One region of the Lentibacillus halophilus genome, then DNA from elsewhere that is predicted to be linked to it. Evidence: predicted binding sites of a transcription regulator. Region 1 holds the regulator's gene; the other holds the start of a gene.

Region 1 (12,904 bases):
TAAAATTTGTTCACGATTTTCTTGCACAAGTTCCTCGAAGGAAACATTTTTCTTTAATGAAATGGCAATCACCTCTTTTTAAACCCATTATTGCCATTTCTTTGAAAATTTATAACAACGAAAAATAAAAAAGGTCAGCACATGCTGAAACGAATGTACTGACCTTTTCTTGATTTATTCAACTGGCTGTCAGTGGGTGCTAAAAAACGCCCACTGACTTAAGTTTCATTTTTATGATTCAAGTTTTTGTCGTAAGACCATTTGTAATATGCCACCATGGCGATAATAGTCAACTTCCACATCACTGTCAAAACGTGCAACAGCATTAAATTCGGTTTTACTTCCGTCTTCATCAACAGCTGTGACATTTACACGATCATGTGGTTTAACCTGTTCATTAACATCTACATGATACGTCTCCTTACCGGATAAACCAAGATTATCCGCACTGTCACCCTGTTCAAACTGCAAAGGCAATACACCCATCATAACCAAATTGGAACGATGAATTCTTTCAAAACTCTCTGCAATAACCGTTTTAATACCAAGCAAATCTGTTCCTTTGGCAGCCCAGTCACGGGATGATCCCATTCCGTAATCTTTGCCGGCTATAACAAGTAAATCAGTATTATCTTCTTGATACTTCATAGCTGCATCATAAAATGGCATGACCTCATCCGTTGGCCAATACGTTGTAAAGCCGCCCTCTTTCCCTTGGGCCAGCAAGTTACGAATACGGATGTTCGCAAATGTTCCGCGCATCATTACTTCATGGTTACCGCGGCGCGATCCATAAGAGTTAAAGTTTCTTGGTGAAACCCCTTTATCCTGCAGATAACGTCCGGCTGGCATATCTTTAGGAATGGCACCAGCTGGTGATATATGGTCGGTCGTTACTGAATCTCCAAATTTGCCGATAACTCGGAGATTGTTCAGTGGTTCCACAGTGCCGGCTTTTCTGGATAACCCTTCAAAGAACGGTGGGTTTTGAATATAAGTTGACTCACTGTCCCAATCGAATAATGGTTCATCGGTTGTTTGGATTTCATTCCATTTTTCATTGGAATTAAATACACTCTCATATTCTTTACGGAAGATTTCTGGTTTCACAACGCTTTGAACCGTTGATTTGATTTCATCGATGGACGGCCAAATATCCATTAAGTAAATCGGTTTCCCGTTGGAATCCGTTCCCAGCGCATCTTGTGTAAGATCGATATCCACCGTTCCGGCAAGTGCATATGCTACAACTAAAGGCGGTGAAGCCAAATAGTTTGCTTTCACAAGTGGATGAATACGGCCTTCAAAGTTACGGTTCCCCGAAAGCACGGAGGAAACAGTTAAATCTTTCTCGGATATGGCCTCTTCAATCTCCGGACGAAGAGGTCCCGAGTTGCCGATACATGTCGTACATCCATAACCTACAAGGTTGAAACCAAGATAATTCAAATAATCCTGCAGACCCGAGTCATCCAAGTAACGGGTCACGACCTTTGATCCAGGTGCCAATGATGTTTTCACATATTCAGGTACTTTCAAGCCTGCTTCTACTGCTTTTTTCGCGACTAATCCCGCTCCAAGCATAACGTAAGGGTTGGATGTATTTGTACACGATGTGATCGCAGCAATGGCTAATGCCCCGGTTGTCATGGTTGAGGTTTCCCCATTCGGATGATTGACAGTTACTTCTTTATCAAATTCCGATTCATCCAGTCCAAATCCCTGGTTGCCGGATGGTGCCGTTACGGCCTTGTTGAATTCTTCTTTCATATTGGATAAAGAAATTAAGTCCTGTGGGCGTTTCGGTCCGGACAGATTTGGTTCCAGTTCAGACAAATTAATTTCCACAACTTCTGTATATTCCGGATCTTCCTGATCAGAAGAATACCAGAGGCTGTTTTCTTTGCAGTATTTTTCTACCAGTTCAATTTGCTGTTCACTGCGCCCAGTCAAACGGAGATAATTCAAGGACTCGTCATCAACTGGGAAGAAGCCGCACGTTGCCCCGTATTCAGGCGCCATATTGGAGATGGTTGCTCGATCAGCAAGCGGCATATATTTCAATCCGGGTCCGAAATATTCGACAAATTTCCCAACCACATTTTTCTCACGCAGAACCTGGGTTACTTTCAAGGCCAAGTCCGTGGCTGTCGTTCCTTGCGGGAAGCTCCCGGTGAATTTAACACCAATAACTTCCGGTTCTGGGAAGTACGATGGTTGCCCGAGCATGCCTGCTTCTGCTTCAATTCCTCCGACACCCCATCCAAGAACGCCTAAGCCATTGATCATTGTCGTGTGTGAATCCGTACCGACCAACGTATCCGGAAAAGCGTCATACGTACCATCTTTATTTTCTTTGCCGTGAACAACATTTGCAATGTATTCCAGATTTACCTGGTGAACAATACCTGTTGCGGGTGGAACCGCGCGGTAATTATCAAATGCTTTTTGTGCCCAATGAAGGAATTCATAACGTTCCATGTTGCGTTCAAATTCCAATTCCATATTGGCCTGCAGGGCATTCGGCGTACCGTACTGATCGACCTGTACCGAGTGGTCTATAACAAGATCAACCGGTACCTCTGGATTAATTTTATCCGGTTCGCCATTCTGATCCACCATTGCTTTGCGCATAGATGCCAAATCAACAACAGCCGGAACGCCGGTAAAGTCCTGAAGAATAACCCTGGAAGGCTTAAAAGGAACATCCACCGTGGCGGCATTCTCTTTCCCCCATTTTGCCAGTCCTTCTATGTGTTCATCTTTAATCACATGACCATCTTGCTGACGCATGAGTGACTCCAGAAGGACACGAATCGAAAAAGGCAGACGGGAAATATTCCCCAAGTTGGCATCTTCAAGTGCTTGTAATTGATAAAAGTTGTACGTTTTTCCATTCAGATCAAACTGCTTCTTCGTATCAATGGACATATCACTTAACTCCTCTCTCATCACCTTTTTTTACAAACAGCATAACCATTTGTACAAAAAGAATCCTACTATATTATCATATACGAAATAAGGCTATAAAACAATCATTTGGCGGCTTCTTTCCTATATTAAAAATTTATAGATTATGATAAGTTCTGGTTATATGTTCATCGGCCAGCTTAAAGCATTTATTATACCGTGTTATGTTTCTGACCACGGAAGCGTCATTCGAAATGTACTTCCCCATTTTTTATTGTGCATGATGGTTAGGTCTCCGTTATGACGATTCAAAATTTGTTTTGTAATCATAATGCCCAATCCAGTGCCGGATGGCTTAGTTGTAAAAAAAGGTTCACCCAATCTATGTATAATATCATCCGGTACTCCAGGCCCTTCATCTATTATATCGATCACAACCATTTGATCCACGACATAATAATGAATGGTTATAGTGCCTGGATCATCCATCGCCTCAATTGCATTTTTTAATATATTGATCAGCACCTGTTTTATTTGGGAGCGATCACAATTGACATCCAGCCTGTCACTTCCTTCCTGGGATATGGAGATGTTTTTCAGGCTGGCTTGCTGCTGAAGGAGCGTCATGACATCGTTTATTAACTCCGGCAAGTTTTCCCATTCTTTGCTATTGGTCATTGGCTTGGAAATAAACAGCAATTCGGATGTGATAGATTCCATCTTCTCTATTTCATCGATCATAATTTTATAATATTCTTCTTTATGATTAACCCCGGCTTGCAGCAGTTGTAAAAACCCTTTCAACGATGTCATGGGGTTTCGTATTTCGTGTGCTATTCCTGCTGCAAGCTGGCCCGCAATAGACATTTTTTCAGAACGAATCATCACCTCCTCAGCTTCCTTTTTATCAGTTATGTCTTTGGTGGATACAGCAAAATAACGTTCATTATTTTCACAGACAAATTGTGCAACGATATTTTCAGTGTGCACATCGTTTCCTTTTATGTCTTGAATGGTTGCATAAAATGTTTGTGTACGACTAGGAGATGAATAAAGCATCTGTTTTATGTGTTCTGTGTTTTTAGATGAAATTTTTTTGAACCATTTTGATCCTAGTACTTCCTCTGTCGAATATCCCAAAAAATGCTCAATAGAACTGGATACATAAATAATAGTACCACTTTCATCACATACGGTAACAAAGCCATGCAGATTCTGTTCAAACCATGTGAGTATGGAGGAAGGTAACGACGTGAAATGTCGAAATTTGCGATGCTCAGGTAGACGATCCTGTTGTGGTGTCAGATTATCATCTTCGGTTTGCTGTTTATTATAGTTATCCTTCATGCCCTTCCCTCCCTATTGCGACATTGTATTTAATGTTGTATTGTCGTTTTATGTATGAAACCGACAAAGTTATGTCACTTGTATGTATCGTAACAACCTAATATAATGATATGTAACAATTATTTCGATTAGCACGTATAGATCTATTGTCATTATAGATGATAAAAAATAAGAATTAAAGGAAAAATATAGAATCATTGTTGGGAACGAAACAGGTGATAATATGTCAATAGTGGTCGATATGTTAATTATTTTGTGGGGATTTCTGCTACTGGGGCTTATGGGAGTCGGTGGGTTTTTCATGTTCCGGAAATTTTTGAAAAAATGGCCAAAGGAAGATGGCACTTCAGCGATGGACTGGGAAGAATATTATATCGAAGAGACGAAACACATGTGGCATAACCAAGAAAAAGAACTTCTGGAAGATTTGGTTTCCCCTGTTCCTGAATTATTCCGAGATGTCGCCAAACAGAAAATAGCTGGTAAAATTGGTGAAGTTGCTCTACGAAAAAAACGAGACGTCGTTACACAGGATATTCTTATAGAGGGATATATTCTGGCAACACCAAAACGCGATCAAAAGTTTTTGCGGAAAAAGTTGAATCAGCGCAAAATTGATATGACACCGTATGAACATTTATTTGAACCTGAATAGCAGACGCTACTTGGGTTATATTGATCGTGCGCTTTAATTAAAACGCACGATCAGCCACTGGCATATTCCATTTTCTTCTCCAATTTTTTAAATTTATACAGCATGGCGAGTCGCCATGACACAATCATACCGAAAGCTAGAAGAAAAAACATCCCACTCGTTTCACCTAAGGCAATGTTCGCACCTATGACCAGCTTCATAATAATTCGAGCTAACAATAATGCAAACAGTATAAATACAAATGATTTCGAAGGTATCAGATAAATAGCATCCCCTCGAATGTGAAACTTGGACGTTTTAATCAGAAATATAGAAAAAACCACTCCTACAAGTACAGCTTCAAGTACTTGCATCCAGCTTACACGAAATACAGGAAATAAAAACATAAATGCACCTGTGCTCATAAACAACGGTGGTAATATAATTTTTTTAGTAGATGCAGGTTTTTTGGATGCTTTTAAACGAACGAAAATCATTGTTACAGCCATAAAAGCTGCAACAATGGAACTGGTTACCAGCCAAAACATTTCCAATCACTCGTTCCTTCCCATTTATAGAAGTTCATTACAGACTTGTCGTGCTAATGATCGTTTGCAATCGATAAGATAATGGAAATAGTGACTCCCAAAACGGTAAAATAAACACCAATGTCGAATAGCATAGCTGTTGCAAGCTCAAGCTCACCCAAAACAGGAAAATGAAAATAACCATAGGTATGTGATAAAAACGGCTGGCCAAAAACAAACGCCCCTACCCCTGTACCAACGGCAAGCAGGAGTCCACCGGGAATTAATAGCCGATAATTAAGGGGCAGAACTTTTTCCATAACAGTTGTCCCATATGCCATATACATCAACACAACGGCAGCAGAAGTCATTAATCCCCCAACAAAACCTCCACCAGGTGCGTTATGCCCAGCAAGCAGCAAATAAATCGAAAAGCCTAATAAAATAAAAGCAATTAATGATGTCGTCGTGCGTAAAATTAAATCATTCGGCTTGTACATGGAGTAAAACTCCTTTGTTCAATTATTTCTGTATAATGAATGCATGTTTATTTTAATACAAATAAAGAAAAAATCCAATGAAAGCGGATTTAGAAACCTGTAAATCCGAATAGGCCGCCTAAAAACGATGTCAAATCCGTCATCCAATCAAAAAACAAAGCAATTCCGACTAAAATCATCAAGTATCCGCCAATTTTCATGATCGTTGCACTGTGTCGTTTTATCCAACCCAATTTCCCGACGAATAGAGACAACACAAAAAATGGAATGGAAAAACCTAAAATATAACTTATCATCATGACCAGTCCTAAGTCTGGATTGGTTGCTGCTAACGAAATAACAAATGTCAAAATTGGTCCCATACACGGTGTCCATCCCAGTGAAAATGTCAAACCAATCAAAAAAGACCCCGCGAAACCAGCCGGCCGGTTTTTAAAAGTTATTTTTTTGTCTTTCATTAAAAAATCAAACCTGAGCACGCCTATAATGACAAGACCGAAAAAGACGATCACAATGGCGCCAATTTGTCGGATGACAGCACTGTTTTCTTTCAAAAATTCCGAAATGAACATCGACCCAAAACCAAGAACGAAAAAGATGATTGAAAACCCAAGCAAAAAGAACAATGTATGTAATAAACTTTTCCGGGTAAGCATTTTGTTTTCTTCTTTTATTTCATGGACACTCATCCCCGTTATATATGATAAAAATGCCGGGTATAGTGGCAAAACACAAGGTGAAATAAATGATAAAACACCTGCTCCAAACGCGATAAATATATTTATCTCCTCATTCATGGAATTCCTCCCATTAATCTCTCACATCCATTTTATCAAACGGAAATGAAAATACCATAACAAGCCTTTGACAATAATGCAACAATATAACGTCGTTGCCATTCATGTAAAATACCCCCGTTATCCAAATATAACAAGGGGTTTTCACGTAAACAGAAGGCAATATATCATTATTTTCCTTGCTGCTGATTATTCATTTGACGCATCATCTGGTTAATTTTCTTCTGCGACGGTTTTTGTCCCATTTGCATCATAAGTGTTCGAAGCATCTGTTCATTAATAGGTGGATTTTTCTTCAAATAATTCATCATATATTTTCTGGCAATAAAAAATCCGAGTGCAAGACCAGCTATTAATGCAACGATTGCAATTAAAACAACCCAAATTATGCCCATCCAAGCTTTCCTCCTTCATGTTGTTTCCCGTATAGTATAGTAAATCAGAGGCATGAATACAATACTTGTCCAATTTTGTCCATTTTTGTCAACCGGCATACCGGTGATACCCAGCCAAAATCTTCCGTATTGTTTCCAACAACAAACAAATAAGGCTGGAAAGACCGTAAAGCGGGAAACAGCAAATCTTCAGCATCATATATGATGTCACTACGAAAGTTTATACGTTTTTTTTCCATATGTAAAGAAATATAGCGTTCGTCGTTCGCATAAATGTTCAACAAATCATTGTTCTTTATGGCAACGGTATCAGATGGAAGACATTCTGTTATATGGGTTGTTAGTAAACTACATGGAAATGTTTGTGTGATATATTGGAATTGGGAAGCGAGGTCTTCCCTGTTTCGATCATGTTCATAACTTTTGATGAACCGATATAATATTTCACTTTTGTAATAAAAAAAGTGCGCAAATTCTTTTCTGATCCAGTAAATAGAGTAATGGTTCAACCGAATCCCTCCTCTTTTACTTGTCAATATACCAATTCTATTTTAAAAACGTTGTCATTTCGCGTAGCAAACTAGAACTAGTTTTGTCGATGATCATAAAAAAGTGACTCCCGTAAAATGGAAGTCACTTTTAGGGGATCAGTCGAGAAGTGCTTGAACACGTTTCACAACATTATCCACTGTAAAACCATATTTTTCAACTACTTCAGAACCTTTTGCAGATGCACCAAATTGATCGATAGCCATAATATCTCCATGATCGCCTGTATATCTTTCCCAACCAAATGGAGCAGCCATTTCGATGGCAAGCCTTTCCTTTACATCGGGAGGAAGAACACGGTTTTTATACGTATCATCCTGTTTATTGAACCTATCCCATGAAGGCATACTTATAACATTCACAGCAATATTTTTTTCCTTTAGTGCGTCTTTTGCCCTGACGGCAAGTTGAACCTCTGAACCTGAAGCGAGAAGAAGTGCATCCGGCGTGTCTTTTTCACACGCACTCACGGTGTAGGCGCCTCGTTTAACACCTTCATACGCATTTTCTTTTGTTCCCTCCAATACTGGAACACCTTGTCTCGTCAGTACAAGTGCTGTTGGTTGATCCTTTGACTCAAGTGCCAGTCTCCATGCTGCCTGAACTTCATTTCCATCGGCAGGGCGAATAAGAGAAAGACCTGGCATAGCTCTGAGTGATGGCAGTTGTTCAATCGGTTCATGTGTTGGACCGTCTTCACCCACAGCAATGGAATCATGTGTAAAGACATATGTGACCGGATTGTTCATAATAGCTGAAAGCCGTACTGCTGGTCGCATGTAGTCGCTAAATACAAAGAATGTTCCTGCATAAGGTTTTATTCCACCATGAAGTGCCATGCCATTGACTGCAGCTGCCATTGAAAATTCCCGGACACCAAACCAAATATTTTTGCCGGTGTAATTTTTATTTGAAAAGTCATTTTCGCCTTTAACAGTCGTTTTATTGGATCCAGCAAGGTCTGCACTCCCACCGAAGAGGTATGGAATAGCTTTTGAAACTTCATTGAGCACTTCTCCGGATGTGGCACGCGTCGCCTTGGCATCGTCATCTGTGCTGTAAATTGGTAGGTTTTCGTTCCAACTTTTCGGCAGTTCTCCTTTTATAGCGCTTTCCAACTCAGCACCTGCTTCAGGATATGTTTCCTTATAATTTTCAAATAAACGGTTCCAGTTTTCTTCAGCAGAAGCGCCTTTTCGGGCTGCTTTCTCTTGGAAGTCCTGATACACTTCATCAGGAACATGAAATTCATCAAATGTCCATTCATAATGCTCTTTTGTTAATTTCACTTCATCTTCACCAAGCGGGGCCCCGTGGGAATCAGCTGATGCGGATTTGTTCGGTGACCCAAAGCCAATAGTGGTTTTGACTTCAATTAACGACGGTTGCTTTGTATTTTCTTTTGCTTTTGTGATGGCTTGCCGGATCTCTTCCAAATTATTACCGTCTTCCACACGCAGAACTTGCCATCCGTACGCTTTGAATCGTTCTTCAGTATTATCGGAGAATGATCGATTCAGATCTCCATCAAGTGAAATGTCGTTGGAGTCATACAATGCAATTAGTTTGCCAAGCCCCAGATGACCGGCTAGTGATGCTGACTCATGCGATATGCCTTCCATCATGTCACCATCGCTGACAAGTGCATATGTGTGGTGATCGATAATAGGAAATTCCTGCTTGTTGTAAGTGCCCGCTAGATGTGCTTCGGCCATTGCCATTCCAACCGACATCGCCAATCCTTGTCCAAGAGGTCCGGTCGTGGATTCCACGCCATCCGTATGATGCACTTCTGGATGTCCTGGGGTTTTGGATCCCCATTGACGGAAAGATTTTAAGTCATCAATGGTTACATTATATCCGGACAGGTGCAGCAGTCCATACAATAACATGGAACCATGCCCGGCAGACAAAACAAAACGATCCCGGTTGAACCATTTGGCGTTTTGGGGATTGTGGGTCATGAAATCAGTCCACAATGTATAAGCCATTGGCGCAGCACCCATGGGAAGTCCGGGATGACCGGAACTGGCGTTTTCAACTGCGTCAATGGCCAAAGTGCGAATGGCATTAATCGATAATTGCTCGGTATATTGCGACAATATAATACCCCTCTCTATCCTTGTATTCCTATCCTTCTTAATTCTATAACGAATCCGGCTATCCAACAAGTATATAAAGGAAGTTCAGCGTTTGTTGTCTCCTTTTTGCAAATCACGAACCTTTTCAGGTGTAACATCTTGTCCTGCCGGATCTTTTACTTTCATGGATTTAAGTTGATTTTTAAATGATTTTCTCACATTTTGCAAATATTCTTCGCGTAATGTTTTTTGTTCCGACTGCTCTTTTACTGTTAAACCTTCTTCCTTGGATTTTTTGGCTAGTTTATTTATGCGGTCCAGCTTTTCTTGTGATATCATATTTAACCTCCCGGAACCGATGAAAATGAAAACAGTAATGGTACTCTATTGGTACATATTACGCTTCACGTGCATCATTATCAAGTCTTTTGATGTTCCTGATATCTCCTGTTCACAGTAGCCTTTGAAACCGGGTGTCCTAGTTGATTTAAGGTGTGGGCAATCTCCTCAAATGTCATTTGATGGTTTTCCCTTAAGCGTACAACTTCATCCATTGGAAATTGTTTACGTTCTTTACCCGGGGCCTTGTCGCGATTGGTTAAATTATTGCCCGGGTTAAAGCCGTTGTTAACAGCTTTCCTCATACCTCGTTTAATTTTTGCATTATGAATTTTACGCTGATACTCTTCCACGATACTTACTATATGCAGGACCATAGAATCGGATTCAGACAATTCCAGTCTACCATTATGTTGGATGGTATAGATATTGACGTTCATTTTATGAAGTTGGTGGAAAAGGGCAATTTTCGTGTTTCCCCTCCCTAATCTTGTTTCATCCTGTATAAGTAGACTGTCAGCCTGGCCTGAGGAAAAGTAATCGAGCATTTGAAAAATACCGTCTCTATTTATGTCGTAACCACTGGATCTTTCCTCGATAGATTCGGCAATGGTAAAATGATAACGGGCTGCAAGGTCTGTCAATTCGTCATTTTGGCGCTTCAGTGACGTTTCCTGCGCTGATTTATCTGTACTCACACGGCAATAAATGATGGCTGTCAACACAAAGTCCCCTTTTATATTACGCACTTATTATTAAAGCAACATATAAAAAACCTAATGCAAATGCAAATGCCACCAAATAAAATACATCTGTTTTCGTCATTTTTTCAAACATTTGAATCGTCCCCTTCCAAATTAAGAACTATTGTTCGCATATTTAACTCTTATTGTATAAGAACATGTGATCTTGTCAAGCTCTTTTTTCGAACTTATGTTTGCTTTTTTAAAGTCTCCGTGATAAACTTTCATTAATAAATTCTATTCACGGGGTGTTAAATAGATGACAAAACTCTCTAAACGACAAGAGGCAATTTTGGATTTTATAAAAGAACGCGTATATGAGAAAGGTTATCCGCCGTCTGTTCGGGAAATCGCCGAGGCAGTTGAACTCGCATCAAGCTCAACTGTACACGGGCATTTAGCAAGACTTGAAAGCAAAGGATATATCAGACGGGATCCCACGAAGCCAAGAGCTATTGAAGTGTTGGATTTGTCTGAAGAAAGTCAGATCCCCAGGGAAGAAGCACGATATGCACCCGTCATCGGTAAAGTAACAGCAGGTTTGCCGATTACAGCTGTAGAAAACATTGAACAATTTGTACCACTGCCTGGATCGGTATCAGGTACCGAGGAAAATTTGTTCGTCTTAATCATTGAAGGGGAAAGCATGATCGAAGCCGGAATACTTGATGGGGATATGGTTATTGTTAAACAACAGAATGCGGCGCAAAACGGGGATATAGTGGTTGCTATGACAGAAGAAGATGAGGCGACAGTTAAGCGGTTTTTTAAAGAACAAGATCACGTACGTCTGCAACCGGAAAATGCCACGATGGATCCACTCATTTATCATCATGTGACCATTTTGGGAAAAGTAGTCGGACTGTATCGCAATATTGACTGAAAAGTACTGGATAGTTTTGTTATGATGAGAGTTATATAACATGTTTATGATTGCCGATTGATTTGTACATGTCCTTTTTATTGGTAAGAATATAGCAGTTAGCATCATGAAGCATGAGAATAGAGAGGACAGATTGTATGTTTAGGACGTATATGTGGCTGACATTCAGTGTGTCCGCTTGGGGAAGCAATTTTGTTTTCGGAAAAATACTTGTGAACGACTTTTCCCCAGCGGTCTTGACATCGCTCCGATTATTATTCATCGTTCTTTTCCTTATTGTCTTCGTTTTATCAAGACAAAAACTCCAGAAAGTTTCAATCCGAGATTGGAAATGGATTCTTATGCTTGGTGTTGTCGGGGTATTTATAAATCAGCTGACTTTTTTTAAAGGGCTTGTTACGGCCGATTCCACTTCTTCAGCGTTGATCCTTGCCACAGCTCCTATATTGACCGGATTTTTGGGCCGCTTTTTTGAAAGAACCATTCACATCACGTATGCTTTTTGGTTCTTTTATTGCAATCATTGGTATTTACTTTGTAGTGAGCAAAGGAGGAGTGGTATTCCACTTTGAACCAGGTTTGATGTGGATTGTTGCCACAATGATCTCTTTTGCTATACTGATTATTATTACCCGGATATTGTCGCAGCGCATAGACCCAGTCAGTACGACGTTTTATTCCAATGTAACGGGTTTTATTGTGTCTCTTCCGGTCATATTCGTCATGGATGATCCTGTGGAATTGAACGGGAATTGGCAAAGCTGGTCCTTTTTGATTGGGACAGCCATTGTTGTTCATGGCATTGCCACGTTGGTATGGAATCAAAACATTCGTTACGCCGATGCATCCAAGGCATCCATTTTATCCAATCTCGAACCGTTTGCTGCTATGATAATGGGGGTTATTTTGCTGCAAAAGCCGATTACCGGTCCTGAAATAATCGGTTCACTGTTTATTGTAGGCGGCGTTATGTTTGCAACCCATCAGCGTCGAAAACAGAGTCGAAAAGCACCCCAGCACTGATGTTTAATTATTATCAATTAATGTATTGATATCTTTATCTTTATATTTTATTACCTCAACTACGGGAAGCTTGGTGCATCCATAAAACATACCGCCCATTTAATCTTGCATGGACGGTATGTTAAGAAGTCATATTTTGTGGGTGTTTGCTTATATAAGGTTGTCACGATACATTG
Region 2 (12,904 bases), 670 kb from region 1:
TTTCTCTCGTTACGTTCATCGCCAGCTGCATTTCGTGTTCCATAGCGTCCAGCTCGTTGCGGACCTCATTTTTAATAATATCCAACCAATCCAAATCATCCTCCTGCCAATCATCCGGTACTTTGTACACATCCGCAAGGCAATCAAGCCAGGATTCCGGCCAAGGATTCTGCATGGCAAATGTATATAATTTTAATATAAGTTCCTCCATATCAGCATCACTGCGGTCACTGGAAAAACGGTCGGCAGCAGCAAAAAACATCGCCTGTTCTTCGCCTTCTTTCCCATACCATTCTTCAAACAAGTCATCAATAACGTCCTGCTTGATCAAATCCGCCTCCATATTATCGGCTATCCGGAAAGCAGGATCCAAATCAAGCAAATAGGCATGTCGCCGTACAATATCAAGGCAAAAGGAATGGAACGTTGATATCGACGCACGCTGCAGCATTGACAATTGCTTTTTCAGGTGGTTAGAGGTCGGGTTTTCTGCCAGGTTCGCTTCAAGTGCCTGTCCAACCCGGCTTTTCATTTCTTGTGCTGCCGCGTTCGTAAAGGTGACAACAAGGAGCGAATCGATATCGACGGGATTCTCCTGGCGAATAAGCTTTTGGATAATCCGCTCCACCAATACGGCGGTTTTTCCCGAACCTGCCGCAGCGGCAACAAGGACATCGCTGCCATCTGTATAAATAGCTTCTTCTTGTTTTTTTGTCCAAGTGCTCAACGTTATTCCTCCCTCTGCTTGTGGCGGATTTGTTCAAAAATATCTTCATCATTCATATCCGTCAGCTTTCGGTAATTGTTCTCCTCGAGCGACGGATCGAATTGGCAGACCGATAAAAACGGGCAATACGTGCACGGAATCCGCCCCTTATGCTGATACGGGTTTAAATCAACGCCGCCTGAAGTAATATCTACACCGGCTTGAATCATAAGCTGGTGAACATGTTGCTGCAGCGCGGAGAACGATTCTTGGTCCGTTATTCTGGAATCGCTGTAAAACCCTCCGTTCTTTTTAACGCCGGCCGGAACAATGTGACTTTTTCCGGATTCGACGGATGTATCCATCAGTTTAACAACCTCTTCATCGGACAACAGCAATCCTTGCATTTTATACTTTTTAAATAATTCCCTTTCAATATCAGCATCGGTCATTTGTTTACTGATGGACAACATCGGATTGTGCACGTGAAAATAAAGCACGCCGGCTGGGTTTGCTTTGGTGCCGAGCCATTGCTCCGACTGGGACAGAACCACATCCAGATACGTCAACATTTGCAGGGCCAGCCCGTAATAGACTTCGAGTAAGTTCAAGCTCTGATCACTTGATTTATAATCAATAATTCGTAAAAATAAGCCATGGTCATTTTCTGCTTTATCAACCCGGTCAATACGCCCGCGCAGCATCAGCTCAAAGCCGTTTGGTAATGCGAGAGTAACCGGTTCAAGTGTCTGCCTGTCCCCAAAGCCAAGTTCAAGACCCACTGGAGTAAACTCACTCTGCCGGGCTTGCTCACTCAACATGTACGTTGCCCGGGTAATGACTTCCTGGAGTTTCTCTTGAATGTATTTATATCGGTTGGAACTATGCAAAATTTGATGTTGCAACGCGGGGGCCAGTTTCTCGACAGCCTGATGAGCATAGCCGGCACTGTCCGTTTTCGTGATTTGGGCAAATTCTTTTCCCTCGTTCTGAATCCATTCGGTAATTTTTTTTAGTGCTTCATGGAAAAGTTGGCCAATATCCGGAGCATCCAATTTATACGTTTTTCTCTCCTGCAGATTCAGGCTATAATTTGCAAAGTGTTGATACGAACAGCGGTAATAAGATTCCAGTCTCGATACACTTGCTCGCACCTGTTTTGGATAAAGATGATGCGCTGTATCCCGCGACAAGTGGACAGGCTGGTTTTGATAATGCAAGCTTTGCAATATGTTGTAAGTGGTGCTGTCTTTCGGTTCATGTTGTATATACCAGTTCAGCACATGCCACCATACATCCTTCATGGGGTACCCTTTACGGTTGCGCGCTAGTTGTGCCGTCAGTGCGGCTCGTGTTTTGATTGGTGTCGTAATGAATCGTTCAGCATCAAGCAATTCATCCGGATCCTGCAGCAGCATATGGTCTGCGCATGCCGGAAATAGTTCTTCCAGTCGATTAATCAGTTGGGATGGCATTTTTGATTTGCCTTCTTCATCACTTAACGGATAACTGACCCATAAGTAATCACTGGCGGACGTAAAAGCCGCATACATATAAAACCAATCATCAAGAAGTTGGCGACTCCCGCTTTCAGCCAGCTCAATGCCATGCTCAGAAAGAAGATGACGTTCCTGTTCATTGATCACGCCATCTTCTTCCGGCTTCATCGGCCATGTGCCGTCATTCACCCCAAGCAGCAAGGAGCACTTGACACCACTAATGCGCGAACGGTCAATGGTTCCGACGATAACATGATCGATGCTGGGTGGGACGTGGGCAAACGTGAGTGATTCGAATCCGGCTTCAACAGCCGAGCGAAACGTTTTGAGCGTCATCGTTTCATCGCCGGCCATTTCAACTATTTCATCAAACAGCTGAGTGACCGCATTCCACACTTGTTCTTGTTCCCGTCCCTTTTCCAGATCACCTTCTGAGTCATACATCTCCCGCATCTGTTCCAGTCGTCCAGGTACGTTCACCCGTTCCAAAAACAGATATATAGCCTCACATCGTTCACGTACGGTTTTTGCTTGACGGATCTCCCGGTCAAACTGCTGCAATGCCTGCACAACCTGGCTGCGATAGGCGTTAATTCGCTTTTGCGTCTCTATTTCCGCATCCGTCTGAGTAGAGCGATCAAAACCGCGGAAACGCTGGAAAATCCATTCATCCTCCCCGAGCCAACGCTCACGTGATCGAATGCCATATTCAAGGACGTAATTTTCCAATTCGTCAATCGCATCATCATTCAATGGGTATGTCGAATGAGCAGGCGGAATGAAGCCGGTTTTCAGCACGCGGAACACCGCATCATAACGCCAGTTACCGTCAACGACCTCCAGAACCGAACGAATCAGCTCAATCATTGAGTGATTCAGCATCGTACGTTTTTCATCAATAAATACCGGGATATCGTGATCACTGAAAATTGTTTCAATTAAGTCATGATAGACCTCGGTCTGACGCATAAATACAGCTATATCCCGGAAACGATAATGTTCCTCTCTGACGAGACGAAGAATCTCCTGAGCAACACCTTCCACTTCAGCTCGCGGATGAACCGCTTCGGCAATCTGAACGGGCGCTTCGCCTTCATAAACTGGTGCCGGCCGCACATCAAAATATCGCTCCAAATGAGCGAAATAGGGCCGGGTGTAAAATCTGTCAACTTCGGTCCCCAGTACGTCCGGCTCATAAGTTGAAATTCCGTTCGCCTGTGCGATTGTTTGAAGCACATGGTATGTTTCCTTCGTCTGATAGAATAAGTCAAGCTCAGAGGGACGTTCTACACCCGGAATATCCGTTGTTAATGCCACTGTCACTGACCGGCATTTTTTCAGTAAAGCTTTCACGACGAGTTGTTCTTTCGGTGACAGCTGGTGAAATCCGTCCATGTAGATGGTTGCGCCTTCCAACATCGGGGCATCTTTTATTTGATCGGCAAGCATCTGCAGTTGGTCCTCGCTGTCGACGTATTGACCTTGCAGAGCCATATTCAATTTTTCATACATATACGCCAAATCATTCAATTTACTGGCCAGTGTCATTTCACCTGGCTTCTTATGGACAAATTGTTTCATTTGTTCAACTTGCATATAAAGCATATCAGGGGTGATTCGATACCGTTTGAACTCAGTAATCATGGCTTCCAGTTGCTCAAGAAAACCTTGTTTTTCGAGCGTTTTCTGAAAAATGGTCCATTCGGTTTCCTTTTCTTCAATAATTTTCCTGAGCATCATTTGTGTACCGACCGAGCTGATAAATTGTCTTGTCCCGCCGCCGGTTTCCTGAAGCACGCGATAGGCCAGTCGTGAAAAGCTAACGACATGGGCACGGGTACTTCCCTCTATTTTCTCATCTTGAAACAGAGCATATTCCTGTTGAAACGTCATTTGATCAGGCACCATATAATAGATAGGCGCCCCTTGTGGATCAGCAGTCAACGCTTCTTTGATTTCATCCAAAATCTTTCCACTTTTGCCGGTTCCGGCTCTTCCCAGTAAGAATCGGAGTCCCATCTCTCCCGCTCCCTTAATGAAAAAATCAAACCTGTTCTCATTTTAGCAGAGAACAGGTTTGATGACACTTATCAATATATGTATGCTCTGGGCCCCTTCAGAGTCTGGTCAGCCGAAACCCAACTGAAGATCGGAAAAAGGCCAATACGTAATGTCCACTTTGCCAACAACGGTGTCAATCGGTATAAAACCGATTTTGCGGCTGTCCAGGCTATCTTTGCGATTGTCGCCCATAACAAACAATTTCCCTTCCGGCACCGTTGTCTTTCCGGTTGCTTCTTTCAATGTGAAATCACCGGTATAAGGCCTGATGGCGCTGGCTTTCTTGAACGATTTTAAAAACGGTTCTTTCATATATTCACCATTAATAAACAATTTATCATTCTTGTAAACAATGTCATCACCCGGCAAACCAATGACCCGTTTAACATAATCGTCCGTGTCATTGGCATGGAATACAATAATATCAAATCGATCCACATCCGTAAGATCGTAAACGACTTTGTTGACCATCAACAGATTGCCGTCATAAAGGGTTGGCTCCATCGATTCACCATTTACAATGTAGCTGGCAAACAGCTGTGACCGGAAAACGAAAGCCAGAACAACAGCCAATAAAATGATGGTAAAATATTTACGTATACTTTTTTTCTTCATAGCATGTTCCTCCAGGGTTTCGTTTTGCAGAAAAAGCAAGTGATTCTGCTTTTAACAGCATACCCCGGTCGTTTACTTTTTAACCTGATGTTTTTCCGAAAATTCTTTTTCTGTGGCTCTCCGATTTAACCGACGTTCCATATATTTCCCAAACACCCAGAACAATAGAATACATATTCCAACGACAATGGTTTTTACCGGATTTTTGGCGAATTCCAATATGCTGGATCCTACATACGCAATGGAAAAAATCATAACTGATTTGCCCATCAGGACCGCAAGAATAAATTGATGTGTGCTTATTCTGGATAACCCTGACACCACATTGATAACTGACGACGGTGAAAACGGAAAACACATCAGCAGAAACAAGGGGCCGAAGCCATGCCGTTCCACCCAGTTGGTCACCCGGTGCACTTGTTTGTTTCGACGAATGGCTTTGAACATGCGCTTATCTCCTAGTCGACGAATGACCAGGAATACGAGAATGGATCCAACACACGCTCCCAACCATGATAATATGAACCCTTTCCAAAGACCGTACGCCGCTGCATTGGCAAACACAAACACTACGAGCGGCAAGAAAGGCAAAAATGCTTCTATAAATGGTAAAAGGATTCCCGGCAGTGGACCAAGGCTTTCATATTCATTCAGTAATTCCAGGATATATTCATCCATCTTTCCCTGCTCCAGCCACAGCCTCCAATCCATCAGGCTGACGTTTAGCAAGTACATAACATCATTGTCCCCTCACCCATTCCATGCATCGATTCACAATTAGTATTTCTATCATCATTTTAAAATAAACGTCTACATCTGCCTAGCAGAATATAATTTTTTTGCCTCTTTCTTTTCATTTTAGTGTATTTTTTTGATTGTTTATCATATAATGAAATGGAACAAATGTTCGTTTACGGAGGAGATTCTATGCGCTATCTGACCGATGACGAATTACACCTTGCTTCACGGTTCTTATTTCTTTCCATGGCAATCACTGTCATACAGCAGGATATCCAGCATATTCAGGCCGGGACATTCAAAATAAAGGAGCCTTATCTTAACCTATTGGAAGCCATGAACACTAAAGCCATCAATGAACGCAATGATTTACGGAAAATGATGCGGGACAGAAACGTACAGGTTGTTGCGTTGAACAAGAGCCATTCTTTCTCATCCTACTTATTCGTTTGCAGCGGACGAGAGGAAAAACGAAATTACTTTAATCCGGTTATTCGCAAGCGAGTAAAATCAATTATGCAGGAACTTATGGATAAGGTTCAGCCACCACATCAACATGATCCCGCTGCGCATACTTAATGCGATTATCCAACATGTACCTGTATTGAGCCGTGCGCTGCACCTGATTAAGGATAGAGCCGAAAGATACGTCCAGCAAAATGGTTTTGCCGTTTTTAAAAATGATTTCTGTTTGCCGGTATGGACCTCTATTCACCTGTTCAATATGGGAATGGGCGATCCATGAACACTTGTGGCTGGATGGTGATGCGGTGGGAAAGAAATACATACCGCATGATGGAGCAATGGAGATCGGGGCCTTATGGGTAATGCCGCAAATACTGCGTGTACCTTCTTGACGACCTTTGAGACTCGAACCAAAAAATTTGCACGCATTTTCCATAATCTTGCTTGGGGTGTTTTCCACTATCCATGTTCCCTCCTCTTCCAACACCATGGCTGATGGCTTTGTATGGTTTTCGGGGGCCGCCACAATGGCCATCGTAAGCGGAGTAACTTCATATGTCGATGAATACATATTATTGATCATTTAATTTTCATCCTTTCATTGGCATGAAAAGAAAGAGGCATGACTATAATTTACCAGATTTTTTGCAAAAATGATAGAGGAAATTCGATTTTCATAAAAAAAGGACCAATACCATTCAGCGTCGGCTGGACAGAGTTGATCCAAATAGATGATGCGTTCGGAAATAGATGTCACATGAACGTCTGTTTCCATTCAATAAAGCAAACCAACGAACTCATCTCTCGAAATTTTACCGAGATAGTAGGAAACATCAACGTCGGCAAGTGCTTCGTCAATAGCCTTACGCTCATGACGGACACCGGTAAGCTTGTCCTCCAGTTCGCTGATTTCACCCAGTCCGAAAAAGTCTCCATAGATTTTACAATTTTCGATGATGCCATTCTTTACATCAAGCCGCACATCAACAAGGCCTCCGTCAAACTTATGTGACGCCTGTACGTTGAACTTCGGTGATCGCCCAAAGTTCCATTCCCATCTCTGATAGCGGTTTTCGGAAATGTTGTGGATCTCCTCCCAATCCGCTTCAGTCAATTCATAACGAGGGACATCGTTCACATCGTCCACATCAAAAACATATTTCAAAATCAATTCTTTAAACGATTCGATCGATATTTTTTCATCGAGATACTCGGAAATGTTGGCAACGCGACTGCGAATGGATTTGATACCTTTTGATTCGATTTTTTCTTTATTAACATTCAAAGATTCCACAACATTTTCAATAGCGGAGTCAAACATCAGTGTTCCATGGCTGAACATACGCCCTTTGGTTGAAAACATCGCATTCCCGGAAATTTTCCGTCCTTCAACAGCAAGGTCGTTACGGCCCTTCATGTCGGCAGGCACACCCAATTTATTCAAGACATCAACGACAGGCTGAGTGAATTTGGCAAAGTCCTGAAAGCTTTCCCCATCATCCTGTGTAATAAAACTAAAGTTAAGATTCTGTTCATCATGGTAAACCGCACCGCCACCGGAAAGACGCCGGACAACCTTAATATCATTTTCCTCCACATAGTCCGTATTAATTTCTTCCACACTGTTCTGGTTCCGCCCAACAATAATCGAAGGCCGGTTAATATAGAACAGCAGATATGTATCCTCTTCCCCGAAATGTTGTAAAATGTATTCCTCGATCGCCAAGTTAACCATTGGGTCGGTGATACCCTGATTATCAATAAATTTCATAGCAACGCCCCCTTGACTTAAATATTCCATATCTATCAGTGTAACCGAAATGGTTATACCATTCAAAAGTTATTATTTTTTTCCCAAGTCAGTCCTTCCCGCGCCAAATAAATGTCTCCGGAAAAATACACGCCGGCCTCATCAATTAGATCATGCGTATTACGATAGTGCGGCAGATGGCTAAGCAGCAATTCACCGACATGCGCCCCTTCTGCAATGGAGGCCCCTTCTTCACTTGTCATATGGCCTGCAACCGATCCGTTTTGATCCGCATAAAAATTACAATCCGTTATAAGAAGATCAGCGTCTTTGGCAAAATTCATCCATGTATCCATAAACGCTGTATCTGCTGTATAAACAATCGTCGTGTCGCCATCCGTAATGCGCATCCCGTAACACGGAACCGGATGAATAGTCTTCAGAAAAGTGATCGAAAACGGTCCGATCACCAATTCAGTATCCGGATCATAAGAAACACCTTCCGTAAATTTATGAGATAATTGACGAAAATGGTCGTTATCGTCCGTGTGTCCATATATCGGCAGCACACCCTTCTGTCCTGTCAAATAAGACTGCACGAGCCAAGCATGCTGCAGAACACCAATATCCGCCGCGTGATCGCTGTGATAATGTGAAAGGATAACCGCATCCAAATCCATCACATGTATCTGTTTTTGCAGTTTGGACAACGAACCACTGCCGGCATCCACCAACAGATTAAAACCATCTTTTTCCAATAAATAAGCAGACGTCGCACTATCCTGAGCCGGGTAAGCCCCCCAGAAACCAATAACGGTCAGCTTCACCTGTAATCACCTCGATTTTTAATTTTTGTTGTAACACAGTATTGACTTTTAGCATACTGTTATATTACAATATAAATAACAAATCAAAGGGGGATGCCATATGTATAACATTGTTGAGTTTTTCCGTAACCTGCCGGAGAAGAAGTGCCATCATTGCGGCCATACCATGCATGAGAAAGCCGACTGCTATGGCAACTTATGCGATGAATGTGATCATCCTGCTCTATGATCACCCATCTATTTCCATTGTACGTTAAACCTATATTTTCTTTCCACTGATACAGCTATGCACACAGCTGTATTTTTTTTTGGCGAAACGGTGGGGGAAATCATATTATTTCCATCTTGTATCGTTTATAATTGGATATGAAAACCAATCATATCAGGGGAGGAGTAAGGTAATGACTGCCAATCGGAACGTCCGCTCGGAAGTACCGGAAGAAGAAACATGGGATTTAACCGACCTATTTGCAACGAGAGAAGCATGGGAAAAAGAATTGAACGCCCTTCAGGCCAACGTCAGTGATGTCACCCAATATAAAGGAAGACTGACAACCAGTGCTCAGCAGTTATTAAACGGACTAAAAGCAAAAGACCATTTCGAAAAACGGCTCATCCGCGTTTCCACCTACGCCAGTCTGAAAGCAAGCGCCGATGGATCGGACCCCCAAAACCAAGCCGATTCGGCCAAAACGGCATCGGTCATGGCTGCTGTCGGGGCAAAGCTGGCATTTGTCGAAAACGAACTGCTGGCGCTTTCCCAGGACGCGATTGATTATTTTCTATCAGAAGAACCGGAATTGGAAACGTACCGAAAAAGCCTTAAGGACATACTGGAGAAAAAACCGTTCACCCTGGCACCAGAAATAGAAGAAACAGTCGCAGCACTTGAGGAGATACATAACGCCCCCTATATGATCTATGAACGCAGCAAAGCCTCGGATATGTCGTTTGAACCGATCACGGACAGTAACGGCGACCAATGGCCCATGTCCGAATCCCTGTTTGAGGACCGTTATGAAGGATCACCGGATACAACGATTCGGCGGCAGGCATATGACACGTTTTTTAAAACATTGAATCACTACAAAAACACCTATGCCGCAACGTATGCCACGGAAGTTACCAAACAGGTGACCATGGCACGTCTACGTTACTTTGATTCGGTCACGGACATGCTGCTGCACCCGCAGCAAGTCACGAAACCTATGTATCACCAACAGCTGGATATCATTCAGGACGAGCTGGCACCGCACATGCGCCGGTTTGCCCGTCTAAAACAAGAACAACTCGGACTCAAAGACATGCATTTTGCCGACCTGAAGGCACCTCTTGACCCGGAATTTAATCCGGAAACAACGTATGATGAAGCAACAGACACCATCCTTGAGGCGCTGCAGGTGATGGGACCAGAATATAGCAGCATCATAGAAAAAGGCATTAACAATCGCTGGGTGGACCGGGCAGACAATATCGGTAAACAGTCCGGAGCGTTCTGTGACCCCCCGTATGACGTCCATCCTTATATCATGATGACATGGACCGACACCATGCGGAGCGCTTTTGTATTGGCACACGAGCTTGGGCATGCCGGTCATTTTTATCTGGCAGGCGAAAACCAGTCCCTTGTCAATACAAGTCCATCCACTTATTTCATCGAGGCACCGTCCACCTTGAATGAATTGCTACTGGCCGATCATCTGCTTGCCAGAACTAACGACAAACGAATGCGACGCTGGGTTATCAGCCAGCTTTTAGAAACGTACTATCACAACTTTGTCACCCATCTGCTTGAGGGCGAATTCCAGCGCCGCGTGTACACACTGGCTGAAGAAGGAACAGCATTGACAGCATCTATTTTGACGGAACAGAAGAAAGAAGCCCTGCAAAACTTCTGGGGCGATGCGGTAACCATCGATGACAAAGCAGGACTAACATGGATGCGTCAGCCACACTATTACATGGGGCTGTACCCGTATACGTACTCAGCCGGACTGACCATCTCTACCGCCATGGCCGGACAAATCCGGAATGAAGGCCAGCCTGCCGTGGATCGCTGGCTTTCTGTTCTAAAAGCCGGCGGCACCTTGAAACCGCTTGAACTCGCCAAAAAGGCCGGCATCGATATGTCCAGTCCAGACGCTATCAAAGAAGCCGTCGCTTATGTTGGACAGCTCGTCGATGAACTGGAAGAAAGCTTTTGAATAAAGAAAGGGACTGGGATAAGATTGAACAAATCCTTTCTAAACACGAACAATATAGTTAAGACGTAGTCACCGCTCCGGAAAAACACTACGCTTTCACCTTGCCAGGCACAAGCGCGACATCTGTTCAAGCTTCCTTTGGTCGCTTTCACAGTGTCTTCTTTGCCGCGGGCGCTGATAAGCCTCCTCGTGCTCGTCGCGTTGCAAGGTTATTCGTCGAAGCCTACGCTCCTCGCAGGTCGCAGCCTACTCATGGAAGCTTTGCTTTGTGCTTATCGCACTGCGGGGTCTTATCTAGGCTTTTCATCCCGCAGGAGTCTCCGTGTTTTTCCTACGCTAAATGAAAATCCGAACTGATTCAGATTTTTCGCGAATCATAGTTCGGATTTTTATTTGACTAAACGTCTTTTGTCCCAGCCCGTTTTTTCTAGTTTTTTAAAAAATCAAGAACGTCTGCGACGGCTTGTTCTCCTTGGCCGATACAGTCCGGGATGCCGACGCCTTCATAGGAGCTTCCGGCCAAAAATACACCGGGAAGTTCTTTGTGCATCGATGCACGGACATGCTCAAGCATATCGTTATGACCGACTGTGTACTGCGGCATTGCATTCTTCCAACGGCTGATAACACTGAACTCAGGCTTTTGTGTTATATTCATGGTTTTGTTTAAATCATTCAGCACAATGTCGATCATGTCATCATCCGACAGATTGATCACATCCTGATCATCCGGTTTACCAACATAACAACGGACAAGCGCTTTGCCTTCGGGTGCCGCATTCGGCCATTTTTTATGAGTCCAGGTGCATGCCGTAATGCGATAATCGCTGTTTCGTGATACAACAAAACCGGTTCCGTCAATATCCTGCTTGATAGCAGATTCATCAAAAGCCATGGCCACATTCGCAACCGAATTAGAGGGAATCTCCTGAAAGCTGTCAAACAGATCAAATTGACTGAAAACTTTAGGCACGGTATAATGCGGTGTGGCCATCACAATCGCATCTGCTTTATGAACATCGCCATTGCTCAGAAGCACGTGATAACCGTGCTCTTTTTTCTCAACATGATCAATTCCGGCATTTTTTTCCACAATATCACCCAGAGACGCTTCAAGTTCCTCGATTAATGTTTCCAATCCGTTTTTGAAAGAAAAAAACACACCTTGTTTTTTTCCGTCGTTTTTGGTTTTTGGTTTTGGGTCGGTTTCCTGAAGCCCTTTAATCAGACTGCGGTACGTCTGTTCCAAATCGTAAAAGTTCGGGAATGTCGCCTTGATGCTCATCTCATCGATATTACCAGCATATATACCGGACAAAAGGGGCTCAATCTGATTTTCCACCAGTTGATTGCCAAAACGGCGTCGGAAAAAGCTCCCTAATGACTGATCCCCCTGTTTCCCCCTTGACATAATCAAATCCATTCCTGTTCGTAACTTTCCTGCTGGTGACAATATGCCTGAGAATAAAAAGGGGCGGATTTGCTTTGGAATGCCCATATAGGATCCTTTTGGCATTTTGTGTAGCTTGTCATTGACGAGAATATAAGACTGCCCTGTCCCATTTCGGACAAGTTGATCGTGAAGGCCGAGTTCATACGCCAGTTTCACAGCAGGTTGTTTGCGGGATAAGAATGAATCGGGCCCCTGTTCAATGACGAACCCGTTACGGCGAATTGTTTTTATCTTACCACCGAGCCGGTTGCCCGCTTCAACTAACGTCACGTCATATGGCAAATCCTTTTCCGCGATTTCTTTTTGCAAGTAGTAGGCAGTTGTCAAACCTGTTATGCCACCGCCTGCTATCAGTATTTTTTTATGTGTGCTCATTGGACTTCACGCTTCACTTTCTTCATCACGACATCAGCAAGAGTTGCGATAAACTGCGGGTGGCTATTCGGCATTTCCGGGCGGTGATAGTTAACACCAAGTTCATCACAAACCACCTTGCATTCATAATCGTTATCATACAATACTTCGAGATGATCAGCAATAAACCCGACCGGTGCATAAACAAATGACTCGTAGCCTTCCTGTTCAT

Evidence for each region. The regulator LexA, encoded in region 1, represses DNA repair genes until DNA is damaged. The targets are predictions, from matches to a motif close to CGAACATATGTTCG.
Region 2: a site for LexA is predicted at 5,778-5,791, ahead of ACZ5Q7_RS08230 (YhjD family protein). Genes of this name have one in related genera too.

Annotation. Positions count from the first base shown of each region.
Region 1 covers NZ_AP043750.1:2,339,834-2,352,737, forward strand. Annotated here, with positions in the region: gene ACZ5Q7_RS11585 (FbpB family small basic protein) at 1-72, opposite strand, end outside; gene acnA (aconitate hydratase AcnA) at 232-2,931, opposite strand; gene ACZ5Q7_RS11595 (ATP-binding protein) at 3,133-4,257, opposite strand; gene ACZ5Q7_RS11600 (DUF2621 family protein) at 4,481-4,912, shown strand; gene ACZ5Q7_RS11605 (CcdC family protein) at 4,963-5,439, opposite strand; gene ACZ5Q7_RS11610 (Na(+)/H(+) antiporter subunit B) at 5,493-5,918, opposite strand; gene ACZ5Q7_RS11615 (cytochrome c biogenesis CcdA family protein) at 6,008-6,715, opposite strand; gene ACZ5Q7_RS11620 (YneF family protein) at 6,886-7,110, opposite strand; gene sirA (sporulation inhibitor of replication protein SirA) at 7,155-7,619, opposite strand; gene tkt (transketolase) at 7,758-9,761, opposite strand; gene ACZ5Q7_RS11635 (DUF896 domain-containing protein) at 9,846-10,079, opposite strand; gene ACZ5Q7_RS11640 (YneB family resolvase-like protein) at 10,160-10,801, opposite strand; gene lexA (transcriptional repressor LexA) at 11,082-11,705, shown strand; gene ACZ5Q7_RS11650 (DMT family transporter) at 11,858-12,277, shown strand; gene ACZ5Q7_RS11655 (DMT family transporter) at 12,261-12,728, shown strand.
Region 2 covers NZ_AP043750.1:1,673,876-1,686,779, reverse strand. Annotated here, with positions in the region: gene addA (helicase-exonuclease AddAB subunit AddA) at 1-727, opposite strand, end outside; gene addB (helicase-exonuclease AddAB subunit AddB) at 730-4,224, opposite strand; gene lepB (signal peptidase I) at 4,333-4,881, opposite strand; gene ACZ5Q7_RS08235 (TVP38/TMEM64 family protein) at 4,954-5,616, opposite strand; gene ACZ5Q7_RS08230 (YhjD family protein) at 5,809-6,198, shown strand; gene ACZ5Q7_RS08225 (competence protein ComK) at 6,146-6,667, opposite strand; gene ACZ5Q7_RS08220 (lipoate--protein ligase) at 6,860-7,855, opposite strand; gene ACZ5Q7_RS08215 (MBL fold metallo-hydrolase) at 7,918-8,661, opposite strand; gene yhfH (protein YhfH) at 8,762-8,890, shown strand; gene pepF (oligoendopeptidase F) at 9,063-10,865, shown strand; gene hemY (protoporphyrinogen oxidase) at 11,293-12,693, opposite strand; gene hemH (ferrochelatase) at 12,690-12,904, opposite strand, start outside.